DNA from 2 places in the Streptococcus sp. Marseille-Q6379 genome. Region 2 is predicted to be linked to the other one. Evidence: a T-box and tRNA genes for the amino acid it is inferred to sense, from the RefSeq annotation. Region 2 holds a T-box; the other holds one or more tRNA genes.

Region 1 (4,260 bases), 740 kb from region 2:
AAGCTCAGCTTTATTAGTTGCAATTTCATTAATAGCAGCTTGGTTTTGTTCTTGCTTTGCAGCAAGCTCTTTTTGATCAGACTCTTGTTTTGTCAACATATCATTATTAGCCGTAACAACTTTTGAAATAGCTGTGATACGAGTAATAGCTTCAGAGATTGACTTAGAGTTCAAGATAGAGTTGATGTAGCTAGTCGCAGTATTATTTTGTTGAGCACTACGAGCTTGTTTCGCCAAAGAATCTTGACGAGCTACAATTTTACTTGATAATTCTTGAATTTCAGATTCCAAATCTGCTGATACTTTTTCAAGTTCAGCATTTTTAGTTTCCAACTCTGATTTTTGTGTTCTAAGTGTAGATACTTGAGATTGGATTGTAGCAACTTGCGCTTGTGCAGTCTCTTGTTGAGAAGCAAGGTTACTAATTGCGTTATCTGCAGCAGCGATTTGCGAATCATAATCCTCTGCATGTACTGATGCAGCTGCTGATAAGGTTACACCACTTACCAACACTGCTGAAAGAATACGTTTTTTCATAATATAAAATACTACTCCTTTTCGATAAGACCTTCTTATTGTATCAAAAAATGGCGCAAACTTTGTTACGCCAATATTACAGTTCTATTTAAATCTATCAACTGACAGATACAAAAATAATTTTTCAAGAATAGGTTTAATAAAGATAAAGATCAAAAGATTAAACACTATACTAGGACTTAGTTGATAAATAATAAAATCCGTCACAGACTCATTGGAGAAACCATAGAATAAGGCAAAGCCAAAATTTATGGTATCAAAGAGAAATAAGAATAAAAACATTAACAAAAAATCAACATAGGTATTTCTCTTAACAATTCGTCCTAGCAGAGTTAACAGATAGCATAACAGTGGCAGAGTTAGAATCACTATACCAACTGTTTTGAAATAATAGGTATCATAAAGAAATCCAAAACAAATAAGGTAAAGAAATGCATACTTATTTGGAAAATCAAGAGTTAAGATGAAAATATAAATAATAAAAAGATGAGATGATAGAAAAAATTCAGGGGATAAATAATGATTAAGTATCATAGAAATATGACCATCCCATAGAAAAGGGACAATACTCAGTAAGAAAGGAATAATAGAATACTTGGATAATTTCATATTATTTACCATCTCCAACTAAAGTAACATAAGAAATTTTATCAAAATCAGCATAAGGTTTTACCAAAATCGTACGATTTCCTTCATAATCAATAACAGAGTCTACAGTACCAATTGGAACATCCTTTACTGATACATCATCAAGACCACTTGTGACTACTTCAGTGCCGACCTTAACGTTAGAAGATGAATTGAGTTGTGTCATCTCTAATAGCTTCTTTTTATTATCATAACGTGATATAATTCCGAAAATCTGGTTATCGTCCTCTGATTTGACACTAGATGCAAGGTAGCTATCACTAGAACTACTAGAAAGTAAAGAAATAGTTGTTGTATCATCATAAACTTTAGTTACAAAGCCAATAACTCCACCATTAGAAGTTGCTAGCATAGATTTACTAACATTCTTAGACTTACCCACATTAATAGTTAACTCTTTTAACCAAGTCACAGAAGGTCTCATAGAAACTTCAGCAGTAAGAACATTATCACGACTTAGCTTGTCCGAAAGATTAAGCGATGCTCTTAAAGAATCATTCTCTTCTTGCAAGTTAGAAATAATAGCCGATTGATTCTCTAAATTTGATAAAGATTTTTTTAAATCACGATTCTCAGAATAAGTTGATAAAAGATCAGAAAGAACATTGTGAGATTTTGATAGTGCAGTAAATGGAACAGAAACCACAGAGTCTACTTTTGTAACTAAACCAGATACATTAAAAGAGATATCCTTCGTTAATTTTTTATTAGTAAAGACAAAAGAAAAAAGCATTACAAAAAATAGAATAATAATAAACCCATAAAGAAGAAATCGATAAAAACTATTTTTCATTTTGTCACCTCAAAAAAAGAAAACGAATTATCTAAAAGATAATTCGTCATAATACTACGGAGAATGGGGGATTCGAACCCCCGCGCCAGTTACCCGACCTAACGATTTAGCAAACCGTCCTCTTCAGCCTCTTGAGTAATTCTCCAATATGGGCACGAGTGGAATCGAACCACCGACCTCACGCTTATCAGGCGTGCGCTCTAACCATCTGAGCTACGCGCCCAAGCAAATGCTTGGCTATAATATCCAAATAAAGCGGGTGACGAGAATCGAACTCGCGACAACAGCTTGGAAGGCTGTAGTTTTACCACTAAACTACACCCGCTTAACAAAATGGCGCGAGACGGAATCGAACCGCCGACACATGGAGCTTCAATCCATTGCTCTACCAACTGAGCTACCGAGCCATATTGCGGGAGCAGGATTTGAACCTACGACCTTCGGGTTATGAGCCCGACGAGCTACCTAGCTGCTCCATCCCGCGTTAATTATAAGGAGGATGTGGGATTCGAACCCACGCACGCTTTTACACGCCTGACGGTTTTCAAGACCGTTCCCTTCAGCCGGACTTGGGTAATCCTCCAAATATTATAATTAATATATGGACCTTGTAGGACTCGAACCTACGACCGCTCGGTTATGAGCCGAGTGCTCTAACCAGTTGAGCTAAAGGTCCAAGAAATCCATATATATAGCGGCGAAGGGGATCGAACCCCCGACCTCCCGGGTATGAACCGGACGCTCTAGCCAGCTGAGCTACACCGCCATAAATCGGGAAGACAGGATTCGAACCTGCGACCCCTTGGTCCCAAACCAAGTGCTCTACCAAGCTGAGCTACTTCCCGATAAAATGCACCCTAGAGGAGTCGAACCTCTAACCGCCTGATTCGTAGTCAGGTACTCTATCCAGTTGAGCTAAGGGTGCTCATTATTTTATTATGCCGAGGACCGGGATCGAACCGGTACGAAAGTTTCCTTTCGCAGGATTTTAAGTCCTGTGCGTCTGCCAGTTCCGCCACCCCGGCTCCTCAAGCGAACGACGGGATTCGAACCCGCGACCCCCACCTTGGCAAGGTGATGTTCTACCACTGAACTACGTTCGCATTTTATGCCGGCTACATGACTTGAACACGCGACCCTCTGATTACAAATCAGATGCTCTACCAACTGAGCTAAGCCGGCTAACTTTTCTAATGCGGGTGAAGGGACTTGAACCCCCACGCCGTTAAGCGCCAGATCCTAAATCTGGTGCGTCTGCCAATTCCGCCACACCCGCATATATGACCCGTACTGGGCTCGAACCAGTGACCCATTGATTAAAAGTCAATTGCTCTACCAACTGAGCTAACGAGTCTCAAATATTTCTACTTGAACGGTCCCGACGGGAATCGAACCCGCGATCTTCGCCGTGACAGGGCGACGTGATAACCGCTACACCACGGGACCTATGGGAGTTAACGGGATCGAACCGCTGACCCTCTGCTTGTAAGGCAGATGCTCTCCCAGCTGAGCTAAACTCCCTTTGTGCTAAGCGACTACCGTATCTAACAGGGGGCAACCCCCAACTACATCAGGCGTACTAGGGCTTAACTTCTGTGTTCGGCATGGGAACAGGTGTATCTCCTAGGCTATCGTCACTTAACTCTGAGTATTCTCAACTCAAAATTGAACATCTATACTGTATCAAGAAACCAAATCGTTGTCAATATGTCTCAGTTACTTTCTTTGGATAAGTCCTCGAGCTATTAGTATTAGTCCGCTACATGTGTCACCACACTTCCACTTCTAACCTATCAACCTGATCATCTCTCAGGGCTCTTACTGATATAAAATCATGGGAAATCTCATCTTGAGGTGGGCTTCACACTTAGATGCTTTCAGCGTTTATCCCTTCCCTACATAGCTACCCAGCGATGCTCTTGGCAGAACAACTGGTACACCAGCGGTAAGTCCACTCTGGTCCTCTCGTACTAGGAGCAGATCCTCTCAAATTTCCTACGCCCGCGACGGATAGGGACCGAACTGTCTCACGACGTTCTGAACCCAGCTCGCGTGCCGCTTTAATGGGCGAACAGCCCAACCCTTGGGACCGACTACAGCCCCAGGATGCGACGAGCCGACATCGAGGTGCCAAACCTCCCCGTCGATGTGAACTCTTGGGGGAGATAAGCCTGTTATCCCCAGGGTAGCTTTTATCCGTTGAGCGATGGCCCTTCCATGCGGAACCACCGGATCACTAAGCCCGACTTTCGTCCCTGCTCGAGTTGTAGCTCTCGCAGTCA
Region 2 (4,260 bases):
TGAATGTGTTTTAATCGATTTTCAATATATGTTGGAAGCGCAAGCTCGTCGTTGTCTTGACTTTATTGATGGTGCTAGCAAGGTACTTACAGGCAACTTGCAAAAAGTCGGCTCTTCAATGTATTTGCTTACGCCAATTAATGTCGTAGTTGACATTGAAGAGATTGGTTTGGCTCACGGTAACCAAGAAGCTAATTTTGACTTCGACATGAAGAGACGTTAAGTGATGTCAGTATTACTTTATGTTATTTGGGCACGTGTTGTTAACGTGATAGAGATTCTTCTTGTAGTCTATGCTTTGTTATCCTGGTTTCCAGGAGCTTATGATACTAGCCTTGGAAGAATCATTAGACAAATTGTTCAACCGATTCTCGCACCATTTCGTCGCCTGAATTTAGCTTTTGCTGGTATTGATTTTTCAATAATCGTAATTGTACTTCTACTAAACTTTTCACTTAGAATTCTTAGATTTATTCTACTCTGATGTCAGATATTAAAAAAATTGAACAGCATTACTCGTTAGATGAACGGCCTTTTCTAGAGAAGGTTAGGGGATTTTGTCATTTAGTTGACGAGAGGTACAGTCCTTACTTAACTGATTTCTTGAATCCTCGTGAAATTCAGATTGTTGAAGAGTTGGCTCATTATTACAATTTAAAATTTTTTGTGAGTTCAACTCTTGAATCTGAAGAGTATGGAAGAGTGATACTTGCTCCCGAATATTACGAGCTTGAAGAAGATGACTTTGAAATTAAACGATTAGAAATCTTATATGCGAGACAGTTCAATAAATTGACACACCCAAAAGTTTTGGGAGCGCTGCTTAATCAGCTTGGTCTTGATCGTCAAGTATTTGGAGATATTATTCTTGATGAAGAAGGACGCGTTCAATTTTACATTGCTTCTCATTTAGCAAGTTATGCGATAATGACTATTACTAAGATTGGTAATGTTTCGGTTACTCTAAAAGAAGTAAGTAAAGACGATTGGATTTCAAATCAAGAAAAGTACTCAAAAACTTTTGTCTTACTTTCCAGTATGCGTCTTGATAATGTGTTGTCGACGGTATTAAACCTATCTCGTTCTAACGCCTTAAAACTTATTTCTTCAGGAAAAGTAAAATTAAATTATAGACAAGTTGAGAAGGCTGATCAGGCAGTTATTATTGGTGATATGATTTCGATTAGAGGTTATGGTCGATTTCGACTAGCTCAACAAGACGGATTTTCAAAGTCCGGGAAAGCTAAAATCGTTATTGAAAGTCTGTTAAGACGGAGAAAAAAGTAGTTATTTAATTTAAACCATTAAATATGGTAATGAAAAATAAAGGAGGCCTGTAATGGCTATTACAGCACTTGATATTAAAGATAAACAGTTTACAACTAAATTTCGTGGATATAATGAGCAAGAAGTTGATGAATTTCTTGATATTATTGTAGACGATTATGAAGATTTAGTTCGTGACAATCGTGAACTTGCTGCTCGTGTAAAAGAGCTTGAAGAAAAATTGGCTTATTTTGATGAAATGAAAGAATCATTGAGTCAATCAGTTATTTTGGCTCAAGAAACAGCAGAAAAAGTTAAAGCTTCAGCGGCTGACGAATCAGCTAACTTGATTAATAAGGCTAACTTCAATGCTACTCATTTGGTTGAAGAAGCTAAATCTAAGGCATCTGAAATTCTTCGTGATGCAACAGATGAAGCCAAACGTGTTGCCATCGAAACAGAAGAACTTAAACGTCAAAGTCGTGTCTTCCACCAACGCCTATTGGCTGCAGTTGAAGGTCAGCTTAGCTTAGCAAGTGCTCCAGAATGGGGTGAATTGTTGCAACCAACAGCTATTTATCTTCAAAATTCAGATGCTGCCTTTAAAGAAGTTGTTGAAAAAGTTTTGGATGAGCATGTACCTGATTCAAATGATGCAGCTTCATTTGATGCAACTCGTCAATTCACTCCTGATGAAATGGCTGAACTTCAACGTCGCGTTGCTGAAAGTAATAAGCAAGTTGAAGATTTCTCTAGTCCAGAAGTTGATGAAACAAACGAAGTTGTTTCAACTCCAGTTGAGTTTGGTATTCCAGACACTTTCGAGAGTGAAGTGGCAGATTTCCCAACTTCAGCACCAGTAGATGAAGATTTTGATTTGCAACCTGAGACAACAGGTGAAATTAATCTAAACGAAACACAAACGTTTAAATTGAATATTAGCGAATAAGAAAAATACAACTTACCAAGTATATTAACAGCGAGTGGGAGATGGTGTGAGTCCCACATTCCCTATTTGGATAGTTATCATTTTCAAGCATTCTAACTGAAATAAGTAAGTTAGAAGGATGGTCCTCCTTACGGACATATGAGGGAGCAAATTCTTTTGCTCTGAATTAAGGTGGTACCACGAGCTTTCGTCCTTTTTGATGAAGGCTCTTTTTATTTAGTAAATTAAATTAAAGAGGAGATATAATGAAACTCAAAGAAACCTTAAATCTAGGTAAGACAGCCTTTCCAATGCGAGCTGGACTTCCTAACAAAGAACCAATCTGGCAAAAAGAGTGGGAAGATGCTAAGATGTATCAACGTCGTCAAGAGTTGAACCAAGGTAAACCTCACTTCACTCTTCATGATGGTCCTCCTTATGCCAATGGTAATATTCACGTTGGTCACGCGATGAATAAAATTTCTAAGGATATCATTGTGCGTTCAAAATCAATGTCTGGTTTCTATGCTCCTTACGTTCCTGGTTGGGATACGCATGGTCTTCCAATTGAACAAGTGTTGGCAAAACAAGGTGTGAAACGTAAAGAACTTGATCGTGCTGAATATCTTAAGATGTGTCGCGATTATGCACTTTCACAAGTTGACAAACAACGTGAAGATTTCAAACGTCTTGGTGTTTCGGCTGATTGGGATAACCCATATGTTACTTTGACACCAGATTATGAAGCAGCTCAGATTCGTGTCTTTGGTGAGATGGCTAAAAAAGGTTACATCTATCAAGGTGCAAAACCAGTTTATTGGTCATGGTCATCAGAATCAGCGCTTGCTGAAGCAGAAATTGAGTACCATGATTTGGTTTCAACTTCACTTTACTATGCCAATAAGGTTAAGGATGGTAAAGGAGTACTAGACACAGATACATATATCGTAGTTTGGACAACAACACCATTTACAGTAACAGCTTCACGTGGTTTGACTGTTGGTGCTGATATCGAATACGTTCTCGTAAAACCTGCCGGAGAAGACCGCAAATTTGTTGTTGCTTCTGAATTACTTAATAGTCTTTCTGAGAAATTCGGTTGGACAGATGTGGAAGTACTTCAATCATACCGTGGTGAAGAATTAAATAAAATTGTGACTGAACACCCATGGGATACAGAAGTTGATGAGCTTGTTATTCTTGGTGACCACGTTACTACAGATTCAGGTACAGGTATCGTCCATACGGCTCCTGGTTTTGGTGAGGATGACTATAACGTAGGTATTGCTAATGGTCTTGAAGTTGCCGTAACCGTTAATGAGCGTGGTATCATGATGGAAAATGCTGGACCTGATTTTGAAGGTCAGTTCTACGATAAAGTGGCTCCAATTGTTATGGAAAAACTCGGCGATTTACTCCTTGCTAAAGAAGAAATCTCACACTCATACCCATTCGACTGGCGTACGAAGAAACCAATTATCTGGCGTGCAGTACCACAATGGTTTGCATCTGTTTCTAAATTCCGTCAAGAGATTCTGGATGAGATTGAAAAAGTTAAATTCCATTCTGAGTGGGGTAAAGTTCGTCTCTACAACATGATTCGTGACCGTGGTGACTGGGTAATCTCTCGTCAGCGTGCTTGGGGTGTGCCACTCCCAATCTTCTATGCTGAAGATAAAACACCAATCATGACTGAAGAAACTATCGAACATGTGGCTAAACTTTTCGAAGAACACGGTTCAGTTATTTGGTGGGAACGTGATGCCAAAGATCTTCTTCCAGAAGGTTTTACACATCCTGGCTCACCAAACGGCGAGTTTACTAAAGAAACTGACATTATGGACGTATGGTTTGACTCAGGCTCATCATGGAACGGTGTTGTTGTTAACCGTCCTGAGTTAACTTATCCAGCTGACCTCTATCTCGAAGGTTCAGACCAATACCGTGGATGGTTTAATTCATCTCTTATTACATCTGTTGCCAATAATGGTGTTGCACCATATAAACAACTCTTGTCACAAGGTTTTGCGCTTGATGGTAAGGGTGAGAAGATGTCTAAATCGCTT

What was found. A T-box is a leader RNA that pairs with one kind of tRNA and senses whether it is charged. The one in region 2 lies ahead of ileS (isoleucine--tRNA ligase), so its partner is inferred to be a tRNA-Ile.
Region 1: it encodes a tRNA-Ile, which carries the amino acid that the T-box ahead of ileS (isoleucine--tRNA ligase) is inferred to sense. The anticodon was not compared.

Annotation. Positions count from the first base shown of each region.
Region 1 is NZ_CBCPLV010000001.1:19,032-23,291, reverse strand. It holds gene ACWPVZ_RS00185 (PcsB-like coiled-coil domain-containing protein) at 1-537, opposite strand, end outside; gene mreD (rod shape-determining protein MreD) at 622-1,146, opposite strand; gene mreC (rod shape-determining protein MreC) at 1,148-1,978, opposite strand; tRNA gene ACWPVZ_RS00170 (tRNA-Ser) at 2,036-2,123, opposite strand; tRNA gene ACWPVZ_RS00165 (tRNA-Ile) at 2,128-2,201, opposite strand; tRNA gene ACWPVZ_RS00160 (tRNA-Gly) at 2,233-2,303, opposite strand; tRNA gene ACWPVZ_RS00155 (tRNA-Phe) at 2,313-2,385, opposite strand; tRNA gene ACWPVZ_RS00150 (tRNA-Met) at 2,389-2,462, opposite strand; tRNA gene ACWPVZ_RS00145 (tRNA-Ser) at 2,472-2,561, opposite strand; tRNA gene ACWPVZ_RS00140 (tRNA-Ile) at 2,581-2,654, opposite strand; tRNA gene ACWPVZ_RS00135 (tRNA-Met) at 2,671-2,744, opposite strand; tRNA gene ACWPVZ_RS00130 (tRNA-Pro) at 2,750-2,823, opposite strand; tRNA gene ACWPVZ_RS00125 (tRNA-Arg) at 2,830-2,903, opposite strand; tRNA gene ACWPVZ_RS00120 (tRNA-Leu) at 2,918-3,003, opposite strand; tRNA gene ACWPVZ_RS00115 (tRNA-Gly) at 3,010-3,081, opposite strand; tRNA gene ACWPVZ_RS00110 (tRNA-Thr) at 3,088-3,160, opposite strand; tRNA gene ACWPVZ_RS00105 (tRNA-Leu) at 3,173-3,254, opposite strand; tRNA gene ACWPVZ_RS00100 (tRNA-Lys) at 3,260-3,332, opposite strand; tRNA gene ACWPVZ_RS00095 (tRNA-Asp) at 3,352-3,424, opposite strand; tRNA gene ACWPVZ_RS00090 (tRNA-Val) at 3,427-3,499, opposite strand; rRNA gene rrf (5S ribosomal RNA) at 3,505-3,620, opposite strand; rRNA gene ACWPVZ_RS00080 (23S ribosomal RNA) at 3,704-4,260, opposite strand, start outside.
Region 2 is NZ_CBCPLV010000001.1:759,773-764,032, forward strand. It holds gene ACWPVZ_RS03880 (cell division protein SepF) at 1-223, shown strand, start outside; gene ACWPVZ_RS03885 (YggT family protein) at 227-484, shown strand; gene ACWPVZ_RS03890 (YlmH family RNA-binding protein) at 484-1,287, shown strand; gene ACWPVZ_RS03895 (DivIVA domain-containing protein) at 1,340-2,215, shown strand; T-box leader at 2,202-2,413, shown strand; gene ileS (isoleucine--tRNA ligase) at 2,461-4,260, shown strand, end outside.